3 regions of the Lacticaseibacillus sp. 866-1 genome follow, and region 1 is predicted to be linked to each of the others. Evidence: predicted binding sites of a transcription regulator. Region 1 holds the regulator's gene; each other region holds the start of a gene.

Region 1 (4,191 bases):
ATCGGGTGCATCTCTAGTTTACTCCCCATGACAAACGGGGAGATCAATTGCGTCTCGAGCAGCCACTCGATGAAGAAGACGACGATTACCGCGATGAACATCTTCGGCCCCTGAATGGCGCCCATGATCAGCGCTGGCACCATCGCGAGCGCGGAACCAAAGTAGGGGATCAGGTTCAACGGTGCCGCCAGCATCCCAAAGATCAGGCCGTAGCGCAGGCCGATGATCGAATAGCCGACCATGAAAATGATCCCGACGGCGATGGCGACGGTCAGCTGGCCTTGCACGTACGAGCCGACCTTGACGTTCATCTCGTGCAGCATGTCGCCAAAGCTCTTGCGCTGCTTGGTTGGGACCAGGTGCAGGATCATTGGCGTGAACTTGTTGCCCTCTTTGAGCATGAAGAACAAAATGATCGGCGCGGTCGCCACGGTAACCACCACGGTGCCGACAGTGGAGATGATCGAGGACAAGGACGACAGCGTCCCCGACAAGATGGTCGAGCCGCGCTTGGAGACCCAAGTTTGGATCTCGCCGGCGAACTGACTCAGCTGCTTGTCGCTGAAAATGTTCTGCTGGTTATTCAGGTCGGTGATCCACCGGACGAACTCGTCCCAGTAAGTCGGAGTCGCATTAATGAAGCTGCGCAGCTGGCTTTCGATGGGCGGCACAACGCGAGTGATGGCTAGGACGATCAGCCCAATCACGAGGAGGAAGACCAACGCGATGGCCAGCAGTCGGTTGAGGCCGCGCTGATGCAGCCAGTTGACGACGGGGTTGAGCATGTAGAACAGGATTCCGGCGAGGATGAACGGCGGGGCGACGATGCTCAGAAAACTGACCACAGGCTGAAACACCCAGGCAATTTTGGTGAAAATAAAAATCGCGAGCAACGCGAGCACCAGATCGACCAGGATCACGGCAAACTTGTTGTTTAAAAACCGCTGGTAAAACTGTGAGCGTTTCGTTTGCATGCGCGCACCCCTTTGAGTTTGTTGACTACTTCTATGATACCTAAATGAGGGGGTGAAAGCGAATCCGGCGCAAGGCTGATTTGTTTGTGAATTGTAAAGAATAAATGCCAAGTGCCGGCCGAATTGCCCCGAATGTAAATTGATTATATACAGAACCTTTACAAAAGCAAGATTTCGGGTATAATCAGAACTATCAAAATTACGAGAGGGGGGCGTCCAATGAGTATGAAAGTCATGAAGTGGAGTCTGCGCGCATTGATCGCAGTGACCGTGGTCCTGCTAGTCATCAATACCGTGCTCGGAATCGGGCTGATCGCAGTCGACATGTTGTTCGGCGGCGTCTACCTGATGCAGCGCAATAAGTGCGACCGCCGGCAGCTGCACCGGCTGGACCTGATGCATCGCTTCTAGGGTTCACATGAGACCGCTTGGGCGGTCTTTTTTGATGCTTTCCTAAGCTGCGGTCCTTTTGCTTGCAAACAAGCGTTCCCGCTGGTATGATAAAGAAAACTAGAGAGCGGAGGCGGACGGCCATGCCATCCCAAGCAAGTCAGAAACGTTGGAAGCAGATCCTACACACGATTCATGATTCAATTCAAACCAATGGGTTTCCACCAACCGTGCGGGAAATCGGCAAAAACGTGGGCCTCAGTTCCAGCTCCACGGTCGCCGCGTACCTCGACCGGCTCCTGGCGGAAGGCTACATTGCCAAGGACCCGGCCAAGCCGCGCACGCTGATGCTGACCAAAGCCGGCTTGTCATACATCGGGATTGCCGAAGAAGGCATCCCAATCGTCGGTACGGTTGCCGCCGGGGTGCCGATCACCGCGATTGAGAACATCGATGGCTATTTTCCGATTCCAGATGATCTGGAGTACATTGCAGATGACCTGTTTATCCTGGAAGTTTCCGGTTCGTCCATGATCAAGATCGGCATTCTGGATGGCGACAAGCTGATCATCAAGAAGCAGGAAACCGCCGAGAACGGTCAGATTGTGGTCGCCATGACCCAGGACGACGAGGCGACGGTCAAGCGCTTCTACCGCGAAAACGGCGGTGTGCGGCTGCACCCGGAAAATGATTCCATGTCGGACATGTACTTCGACGACGTCTCCATTCTGGGTGTGGTCGTTGGCCTGTACCGCAGCGAAGTTAAATAAGCACAAACGTCAAAAGGCTGAGCCATCAAGCGGGTTTAGCTCAAAGCACAAGCGCCCCTGCGCCACGATTTGTTTTTAAAATCGCGGTGCAGGGGCGTTTGTGCGCTTGGACGTTGCTTTATGGAACGCGACTAAGCAATTTTGGCTTACTTTCTCTTTAATGTTTAATGGTGCTGAGGTCGTCGTTTTTGACCTGCCGAAACAGGGGCCCGTCCGGCAGTTGTTTGATCTTGGTCGCACTGAGCTTCTGGAAGACCCATGTGCTGCTTTGCGCATTCGGCTGCGCGCGGCCGGTGAAAGTGTATGTGTGCTTGCGCAGGACCAGCCTGGCGGCAAACACCCCGGCACTGGCCGTCGCATAACCGGCCTGAGCCTGCGAATAGCGCTGGACGTCCACAAAGTAGCCATCAGTTGAGGCGGTGATCTGCAGGACTTCACTCGCATCCGCAGTGTTGACCCAGTAGTGGCCGATCAGATCATCCATGCCGGCCTTGGTGTTGGGCCGTTTTTTCGGTGCCGCCTGTTTGCTGATTTTGACGCTGCTGCTCGAGCTGGTTTGCGGCGCTTTTTTTTGACTGCCGCAGCCGGCGAGGACCAGCACCAGCGCAGCGCTAAGCAGAATTTTCTTCAATGTATTTACCTCACAGATGTTGCACTAAGGTCATGACGATTGGGATCACCACGATGGCAAACAGGGTGGTTGCGGAGACGGTGATCGCGGCGTTTTTCGAATCGGCGCCGTACAGCTTGGCGACGACCGGGGCGTTAGTCATGACCGGCATGCAGGACTGCAGGATGAAGACTTGCTTCATGAGCAGCGGGACCGGGGCGAAGGCGACCAGCGCGTACATCACCAGCGGCGCAAAGACGAAGCGCCCAGAGAACACGCCGAGCAGTTCGCGGTCGAAGCGGATGTTTTTGATGCCGGCCTGGTACATCGCGATGCCGATGAAGAACATGGAGCCCGGGATGGTCAGGTCACCAACGTAGCCTAAAGTGGCCGAGAGAAAGCTCGGCAGCTGCACATGCAGCAGGACGAGCACGACGCCGACCATGAAGCCCAAAAGCGGCGGCGAGAAAATTTTCCCCAGCGTCTGCTTGAGGTCAAAGTGGGCGGCGTGCGGGCCGTCGCGCTGGATCAAGTAAACCCCGATCGTCCAGAAAATGGTGGTGTTGGCCATGTAGTAAACCAGCACATACGGCACGCTTTTCGGCCCAAACAGCGCCAGGTTGACCGGCAGGCCGATAAACACCGTGTTGGAGTTAAAAAACATGGACTTGAACAGGCCGCGGCGCTTGGGGTCAACGCGAATCACGCGCGCCACCACAAAGGACAGGGCAAACAGGATGGCCATCGACAGCACTGGAAAGCGCAGGTCCGGCAGCAGTGCCGCCAGCTCCCTTGCGGAAAAGCGCGAGCAGATGGTTTCGATCATGTAGGCGGGCAGGGCGACCTGGGTGACGACCTTGGCGATCACACGGCTGGAGCGGTCGTTGAACCACCCCAGGGCGGTCAGCCCGTAGCCGATGGCGACCAGGATCAAGATCTCGGAGACCCCGCCTAAACTTGAGAGAAAACTAGTCAAAAAATTACTCCTCACATGCGGCAAACACCTTGCCGCTGGTTTTTCGCTGCGAGACTAAACGGTCAGCAGCGTTTGGATCAGGACGTCGAAAGCTTCGACCGGCCACGCCGGCGCGGCAAAATTCATGACACTGGGGACCAAAGCGACGGTGGGGCCATCGTACTTCGCCAAGAAGCGGTCGTAGTAGCCGGCGCCAAAGCCGATGCGGGCGCCGGTGGCCGGTACGAAGGCGACCCCGGGCACGATCACCAGGTCGGGGTGCTGATCGACTGCGGCCTCAACGTAAGGGGGCTCGGGGATGCCGAACTTGCTGGTGACGCGATTGGCGCTGCCTGGGTCTTTCAAAAAGGCCATTTGGCGGTGCGGCATCACGCGCGGCAGCAGCACCGTTTTGCCGGCCTGCTGCGCCGCTTCGATAATGCCGCCGGTGGTCACTTCGATCGGGCCGCTGACGGTGGTGGCGATAGTGCG
Region 2 (4,191 bases), on a different contig from region 1:
GAGAGATTGCTGGGTGAGCGTGAACAGGTGGTCCAGTTTCGTTTCTGAGATGTGTAGGGCGGCTGCGACCTGGGCCTTGGTCAGACCCGTTAATTCAAAGTTAGCTTGCAGTTCGTGGCGAGTGGCCGCCATTTGTTCGGGATTTAGTGACATTTGATCGTCTCCTTTTAGTTGTAATGACATTATAAAAATTATGCGGTTGGAATGGCACCGAGTTGTGAGACGTTTCAAGCATATCGTTTCATCAAAGCCAATCCTCATTGTGCGCGAAAGGGGCGACTTTTGGTACAATGGACGTAATTCTTGCCATTATTGGCTAAATTTCTGGGGGCACAGCGGTGAAAGCAATTGAACTGATCATCAACGAGTATGCAGGAAACGCGCGCACGAAAAAGCTGATTCCAAGTCTAATTGCTGCGCTCAAAGAGCAGTACACGTTTGCCACCACGACCTACACGCACGAGGCCGGGGACGCGCACAAGGCGATTGAGCGAATTGTCGCCGCAGTCGCGCCAGGCGCTGCCCAGCCCCAAATCGTGGTCATCGGCGGCGATGGCACGCTGCACGACGTGATCAATGGTTTGCAGGAGCTCGGGCGGCCGGACATTCCGGTGGGCTACGTGCCTAACGGGACTGGCAACGATTTTGCCCGGGCGCATGGCATTCCCTTGGAGCCACTGGCGGCAGTTGCGGCCCTCAAAACTGCGCGGCCGCACGAGGCGCGCATCGGCAAGGCCGAGACTGAGGAGTTCGGCACCCTGTATTTTCTCAACAATTTTGGCATTGGCGTTGACGCGCGTATTGTTTACGACACCAATCACTCGCGGGCTAAAGCCATGCTCAACAGCGTTCACCTGGGGCAGCTCTCGTACACTGCAAACATTTTAAAGGCGGTCACGACCCAGCACGCGTTTAAGGCGACTGTCGGCGTTCAAAAAGCCGTGGTGATCCCCAACACATTTCTTTGCGTCTTCACCAACCATCCGTTTCTGGGCGGCGGTCTGCGGCTCTTTCCGGATGCCGCGCAGGATTGGCACCAGCTCAGTTTTGTCCTGGTGCGCAAGGAGAAATGGCGTATCTTGATCCAGGTCCTGGGCAAAATTCTCAGCGGCCAGTCGGTTCACCCCAAACTGGCCCACATCAAACGCCAGCGTTTTCGCTTTGAGACTGAGGCGCACGAGCACATTCAGCTGGATGGTGAGGAATACAACGCCCCGGTTCACGGTGTGCTCAGCCAAACCGATCAAATCATGCTGCTGCCAGCAGCCCAGGCATAACCTCAAAGGCCCGCTTCCAGTTGGAGGCGGGCCTTAGCTGACGTTTTGTTAAGGCTTAGCGGTTGACGTAGTGCGTCATCCAGACGGCAAAAATCAGCGCCAAGACAAGTGATAAGGCAATCGTGATCAACCAGCCGCCCGGCGTGTGCATGAAGGGCAGCGGTACGTTTTGTCCGAAAAAGCCGGAGATGATAGTTGGTGCTGTCAGGACAATCGACCAAATGGTGAGAAACTTCATGGTGTCGTTCAGGTTGTTGTTGAGGATGTTGTTGTAGGTGGCTTCCAGCTGCGCCAAGTTCTGGCTGCCCAGGCTGGTCATGTCGACTAGCTGCCGGGCTTCGATCAGGACGTCTTCCAAGCGCTCCTTTTCCTCTGGCGTGAAGCCGTGGTAGACTGAAAGACCCTTCAGCTGTTCGAGCACGCTTTGGTTCTGCCGAGTCGCGTTGCCCAGGTAAAGCGCGTTGGTTTCTAGGTCAGACAGCTCCAGCAGGCGTTTGCGGGTGGTTTTGTCGCGCAGCGCGAGGGCAATTTGATGGCGCTCAGCGTCGGCTTTTTCCATCAGCGGCATGAAGCGCTGGGTGATCAGGTACAGGCTTTCCAGAAGAAACTGGTAGGCGCTCAGCGCGCGCGGTGTGTCGAAGCGCTGCGTGAATTCTTGAACCAGACTCGCCGCATCGGCGTGGCCGAATGTCAATAGATCGTGTCCTTTGATCACAAACGTCATCTGATGCGTTTCGGCCTGTGCGGCATCACCATCCGCGTCAGGAATGTTGAACACCAGCAGAAAGGTCTCGGCCAAACTGTCGTACTCGACGTGGGCGCGCTCGTGGCGGTCAATGGCGTAGCCGGTTTGCTCGGTTGAAAGTGTATACTGCCTAGTGGCGATCCCGACCGCCTGGGCGTCGTCCAGGTTGATATGATGCCACGTCCAACGTGCTTCTGCCATGATGTGCCTCCCAGTTTTGTTGCCCTTATCATACTGCATAACGAGCGGCGCCGTCACCGCAGGGAAAAGTCGCCCGTTTGCGAAATAAAATAGCGATAAGGGTTGGCACCGAACATATGTTTTGGTGTATACTGAAGCTACGAAAAAGAGAGGACGTATACTATGGTTAAGAAATCTGCCAATGGGCAACCGTCAATGGACAGTGGCGCCCGCGAACAGGCGCTGGATGCGGCGCTGAAAAAGATCAAGAAACAGTTTGGCGACGGCGCGGTCATGAAGATGGGCGACAAGTCCTTGACCAACGTGTCGGTCATCTCCACGGGGATCTTATCCCTGGATCTGGCGCTTGGCGTCGGCGGCTTTCCTAAGGGCCGGGTGATCGAGATTTACGGCCCTGAAAGTTCAGGGAAAACCACGATCGCGCTGCAGGCGGTCGCCAGCGTGCAGAAGAACGGCGGCACGGCGGCGTACATCGACGCTGAAAACGCGATGGATCCGAAGTACGCCGAAGCCCTTGGCGTCAACATCGACGACCTGCTGCTGTCTCAGCCGGATACCGGCGAACAGGGACTGGAAATTGCGGACGCTTTGGTTCAATCTGGGGCGGTCAACATTGTGGTCATCGATTCGGTGGCGGCTCTGGTGCCGCAGGCCGAAATCGAAGGCGAAATTGGGGATTCTCACGTGGGCCTGCAGGCGCGTATGATGTCTCAGGCGCTGCGGAAGCTGACGTCGACGATTTTTAAGACTCAGACAATTGTCATTTTCATCAATCAGCTGCGTGAAAAAATCGGCGTCATGTTTGGGAACCCCGAGACCACGCCAGGCGGCCGTGCGCTGAAGTTCTACGCGACGATTCGCTTGGAGGTCCGCCGGGCGCAACAGGTTAAGAACGGCACTGATGTTGTCGGCAACATCGTCAAGATCAAGGTCACCAAGAACAAGGTGGCACCGCCGTTCAAGACGGTTGAAACGACCATGAGTTATGGCCACGGGATTTCACCGGAAGCCGACATGCTGAACCTCGGGGTCGATCACGACATCGTGGAAAAGGCCGGGTCTTGGTATTCATACAACGGCGAGCGGATCGGGCAAGGCGCGGATAACGCGACAAACTACCTGATTGCCCATCCCGATGTGACCGAAACCCTGCGCAAACAGCTGCAAGAGACCCTGTTTGGGAATGACGACGATGATAAGGACAAAGACGCCGAACCGGCTGAGGCTGATCCGACAACCTTGGACATCGACAGTTCAGACGACAAATAAGCGTAAACAAACAGGCGCTGCGAGAAATTTCTCGCAGCGCCTTTTCCTTTACGCTCAGATCAGCCGCTTACGCAGTGAACCCGAAATGAAGTCAGTCAACGTGACCAGAATGATGATCCCGTAAAGGATGATTCCGACTCGGCTCCAGGAGCGGGTTTGAATCGCGAAAATCAGTGGGGTACCGACACCGCCGGCACCCACCATGCCCAGGATCGAAGCGGACCGGATGGCCAGCTCGAAGCGGTAAAGGGTGTTCGAAACAAATTCCGGCATTAGCTGGGGCAGGCTGGCAATCAGGGTGACTTCTAGCCGCGTGCCCCCGGCAGCCGTAACGGCTTCACCGGCGCCCCCGTCCATGTTTTCGATCGCTTCGGAGAACAGCTTGGCCAGCATGCCGACCGAGTGGAACCCGACGGCCAGGACCCCGGCGAAGGAGCCCGGGCCCACGGCCTTGATGAACATCAGGGCCAGGACGATTTCAGGAAAGGTCCGAATCGCCGTCAGGACAAACTTACCAGAGCGAGTCGTCAACCAGAATTTGTTGCGCGTGTTGGCCGCCCAGAAAGCGAAGGGCAGGGAGATGATGGCGGAGATGAACGTCCCTAAAAAGGCGATGCCTAAGGTCTGCAAGAGACTGGAGGTCAGATCTTCGCCGTCGCCGGTCCAGACGTAGCTGAAGTCTGGGTGGACCAAGCCATT
Region 3 (4,191 bases), on a different contig from region 1:
GCCGACTTTTCGCAGAGCTTGGCGCAAATGATGCACGTGGAGCAACAGGCCGGGAAAAAGTCGACCTCGGTGTTCAGCCAAAACAATGACCAGTCAACTATGTCTGACTTCAGCACTGACGCCCCCGAGGTCGCAAATGATTCGAGCGTGCTCAGCAGCTACCCTGCCAAGGTTGCCGACCAAGCCAATGGCGAGGTCCGGCCATCCAAGCAAACCGGCAAATAACCTTGTTTGGCTCTGATGTGAATCAGGGCCTTTTTTGACACCCACTTTTTCGCGTCGGCTTCACACTTTGTTCAAAACTGCCCGTTATACTTTGAGTCAAAAGGTGGTGACAAGCATGCGGTTCATGGAGCGCGTAACCAGTGCCATTCGATATCGTAAACGCATTTACTTCGGCGAATTGCTGCTTGCCGCCCTGTTTTGTCTCACCAGTCTGGCGTTATGGACGCTTCGCCACGCCAATGCCAACATGCGCCAAGGCTTTCTCAACCGCCTGGAGATGCTGACGACCAATGGGCAGACGACCTCCAGCCGAGTCGTGCAAGCCGTCAAGGCCGGCTATGCCTCCCTTGATGGCCGGTATGTGGCTACGTGGTGGCTGGCAGTTGCGATCACCTTGCTGCTGAGTTTTGGCTTCGGCTGGTGGTCCGCACACAACCGGCGGGCAGAGTCGGAAACCTACCTGATCTTGGGCAAAAGTCCGTTTGACGTCGCTGCCCAATACGTGGTGGAAAGCCTATTGGTGTTTGTCGGGGCCTTCCTGTTCGTCGGATTGGTCACATTCTTGCTGAGCGACTCGCTCAATCACCTGCTGATGACGCAAAGCCGCAACGCACTGACCGCCGAGTTCAGCCGCACGGTGTCCAGCAGCACGGCGACCCAAAGCCTCAAGGCACTGTTTGAGCACAAACTGACTGAGTTTACCGGCCCCGGGCTCTTCTTTCCTGGCCCGCCGCCGAATGCCCCACAGCCGTCGCACCAACTTTATGGCTTTGTCCCGACCCTGCTGACCGGGTGTGGCACGATTATTTTAGGGCAAGGTACTGCCGCGCTTGCCGAATTGAGTTTACTCAGGCGGCAGCTGCTGCACACCGCGTCTTCAACCGATCAAGTCAATTCTTAAGGAGCCTTGTCTATGACGCTTTTTCATCCCCAAATGGCACAAAGTTTCCGCGATCATGTTCAGACCCTCTTCGCGCCGGGAACCACCAGTTTTGTCTTTGTTTCCGCTGACTCGCTGAGTCAGACGTTCGCCGCCTACACCCAGGCTTTTGTCAGCGGCGGCTGCACCAAGGCGCTGGCCCTGGTCGATGAAACCGACACCGGCATCGTGCCCTATCTGTCGGTCCGCGCCAACCTGCTCATCAACAGTCGCGGCCCGGCCCTGAACCAGCTGCCCGAAGCGCTGCGCCAAGACACCCTGTTCTTAGATCAGCCCGCAAGCCAGCTGACCCCAGCGGAAAGTCTTTATGTCCAATTCTTCCGCGGCCTCATGGGCAAACGGTCCGTGATTTTGGCCAAAGGGTTGCCCGCCGTAATGGTGCCGACCGAGACGCGTGCCTTTCTGAGCTTCGCCAACCAGGCGCTGGCAGGCACCCACTCACGGTTTGTGATTCTCACGGCCGATCAAAGCTTGATCGACGCCCATCCAGACCACAGCTTCACCCGCGCCCCCAGCTTGGCAGCCGCGTCAGATGGCACCAAAAAACACGCCTAAAAATCAGGCGTGTTTTTTATTGTCTCAGTACCGGTTATTGTCCTCACCTGGTGCGGTGTCCTTCAGGCTGTCCAGCGTCTTCATGTCTTCAGCACTGAGCGTAAAGTCCAACTCGGTGTTAGCTTTAATGTGCGCCGGGCTGGTCGCCTTTGGCAGCGGCAGGAGCCCTTTTTGCAGGACGTAGCGGATCGCCACCTGAGCCACCCCGGTGCCGTAATGCGCAGCCACGGTTTTGACCGCATCATTGTTGAGCAAGAAGCCGGTTGCCAGCGGTGAAAAGGCCTCGACCAACAGGCCGTTCTCCTTAGCACACTGGACGTTGTCATCTTCGGTAAAACCGATGTAATACTGCAGCTGCAGCGCCATTGGCTTGATCTTGCAGTGCGCGTACAGGTCCTCCTGGTCGCGCACGTTGAAGTTAGAAATCCCAATCGCACGCACTTTTTTACTGGTGTAGAAGGATTCCATCTGGGCCCACACCGTCCGGTTCTGCACCCGGTAGTCGGCCCCAAACTCCTCCCACGGCCACGGGGCGTGGATCAGGTACATGTCGATGTAGCCGAGGTCCAGCCGCGCCATGGACTCCGCAAAGGCTTGTTGTGCTGCCTCCGCCGTCTTCGCACCTGCCGGAAGCTTCGAGGTCACGAAAATCTGATCGCGAGGGATCCCAGAATCGCGGATCGCCTTGCCCACGCTTTCCTCGTTGCCGTAGCCATGGGCCGTATCAATGTGCCGATAACCCTGGCGCAACGCCTCAGTCACCGCCTGATAAGCCTTGTCTCCATTAGGAATCTGCCAGGTCCCAAAGCCGACCTGCGGGATCTTGACCCCATTTGGCAGGGTGTATGAATCTGTTAATACTGACATTCTTTCACCTCATTTTTTAATCTGAACATTAAAATTATAGCACTCACTGCGAATCAAATTGCTTGCCAAAATAGAACGTTTGTTCGTATAATGAACCTCGAGGTGATTGGCGATGAGTGAACCGTCTATTTATGCAAACGAGCCGCACCGGGTCGTTTTTTTAATCGATAATAAATCCTTCTACGCTTCCGTTGAGGCGGTCGCCCGCGGCTGGGACCCGCTGAAGGTCGCCTTAGTCGTCATGTCTGAGCAGGAAAATACCAACGGCGGCCTGATTCTGGCCACCTCGCCGATCGCGAAGAAAGAGTACGGCTTGCAGGCAAACGTCAGCCGCCAGCGCGACCTGCCCGATGACCCGAACCTGATGGTGGTCCCGCCGCGCATGAACCTCTACATCCAGCGCAATCTGCAGATCAACGACATCTTTCGCCGCTTCGTCGCCGATTCGGACCTGTGGCCGTATTCGATCGATGAGTCGGTGCTGGACCTCACGCACTCCTGGCGCCTTTTTGGCAAGACGCCACGGGAAGTCGCCAAGCGCATCCAGAAGGCGGTGTACCATGCGCTGGGCCTTTACACCACCGTCGGCATTGGCGAAAATCCGGTCCAGGCCAAGATTGCCTTGGATGTGTACGCCAAACATCAGCCGGATCTCATTGGCGAGATCTCCTACGCCACGGTACCGGAAAAGCTGTGGTCGATCGACGACATGACTGCCGTGTGGAGCATCGCCGACCGCACCGCCGCGCATCTTAGGCGGCTGGGCATTACCACGATTTACGAGCTGGCGCACGCTAACCCTTACCTACTGGAACAGGAAATGGGTATCATCGGCCAGCAGCTGTTTGCCCTGGCCTGGGGCATCGATCGCACCACCATCGCCAAGCGCGTGGTGACTAGAGCACCAAGCATCGGCAACTCACAAGTGCTGCCACGCGACTACGCGATTCAAAGCGAAATCGAGCTGGTGATCAAGGAAATCGGTGAGCAGGTGGCCGCCCGGCTCCGCCATCATCACAAGAAGGCCGGCAGCATCAGCCTCGGCATTGGCTTTTCCTATGCGGCCGCAGAGGCTTCAGGCAAAAGCGGCTTCAGCCACGCACTGCGCATTTTCCCCACCAATCGCAACGATGAGCTGAACGAAGCCCTGATCATGCTGTTTCGCCGCTACTGGCATGGCGAGGTGATCCGCAACATCGCCGTGTACACGGGCCGGCTGGGTCCAGACACCGGCGAGCAGCTCAGTCTTTTGCAACCGGTGGCCGAGCAGGTCCGCACGACCGATTTGGCCCGCACAGTGGACACACTGCGCACGAAATTTGGTTTCACGGCAGTCGTCTACGCCAAAAGTAAACTGCGCGGCGGCACCGCGATTCAGCGGGCCAGCCTGGTCGGCGGCCACAACGGCGGCAACAGCTACGAATGAGAACCCAAAATCGGCGCCAGACATAATAAATCAACGTCCAAGTACACAAGGGCCTCTGCATCGCGATTCTAAGAACGAACCGCGGCTCAGAGGCCCTTGTGTTTTGGGCTAAAACCGCTTTATGGCTCAGCCGCGTTTTCAGTTAAAGTGAGAAATGGTAATCCTGGTCATCCGCCAG

What was found. Region 1 encodes LexA, which represses DNA repair genes until DNA is damaged. Its sites were predicted from a motif close to CNAACANNTGTTNG; they were not measured.
Region 2: recA (recombinase RecA) is a predicted target of LexA. The motif match lies at 2,333-2,346, and genes of this name have one in related genera.
Region 3: JUE30_RS00585 (Y-family DNA polymerase) is a predicted target of LexA. The motif match lies at 2,660-2,673, and genes of this name have one in related genera.

The regions. Positions count from the first base shown of each region.
Region 1 covers NZ_BOLU01000005.1:71,840-76,030, reverse strand. Annotated here, with positions in the region: gene JUE30_RS03000 (AI-2E family transporter) at 1-974, opposite strand, end outside; gene JUE30_RS02995 (hypothetical protein) at 1,194-1,385, shown strand; gene lexA (transcriptional repressor LexA) at 1,508-2,134, shown strand; gene JUE30_RS02985 (hypothetical protein) at 2,292-2,765, opposite strand; gene JUE30_RS02980 (AEC family transporter) at 2,776-3,720, opposite strand; gene JUE30_RS02975 (5-formyltetrahydrofolate cyclo-ligase) at 3,775-4,191, opposite strand, start outside.
Region 2 covers NZ_BOLU01000011.1:23,173-27,363, reverse strand. Annotated here, with positions in the region: gene JUE30_RS04800 (DUF2316 family protein) at 1-153, opposite strand, end outside; gene JUE30_RS04795 (diacylglycerol kinase family protein) at 339-1,277, shown strand; gene JUE30_RS04790 (magnesium transporter CorA family protein) at 1,333-2,223, opposite strand; gene recA (recombinase RecA) at 2,419-3,492, shown strand; gene phnE (phosphonate ABC transporter, permease protein PhnE) at 3,547-4,191, opposite strand, start outside.
Region 3 covers NZ_BOLU01000001.1:99,616-103,806, forward strand. Annotated here, with positions in the region: gene JUE30_RS00565 (LTA synthase family protein) at 1-225, shown strand, start outside; gene JUE30_RS00570 (hypothetical protein) at 341-1,126, shown strand; gene JUE30_RS00575 (branched-chain amino acid ABC transporter ATP-binding protein) at 1,139-1,720, shown strand; gene JUE30_RS00580 (aldo/keto reductase) at 1,745-2,587, opposite strand; gene JUE30_RS00585 (Y-family DNA polymerase) at 2,700-4,013, shown strand; gene JUE30_RS00590 (hypothetical protein) at 4,156-4,191, opposite strand, start outside.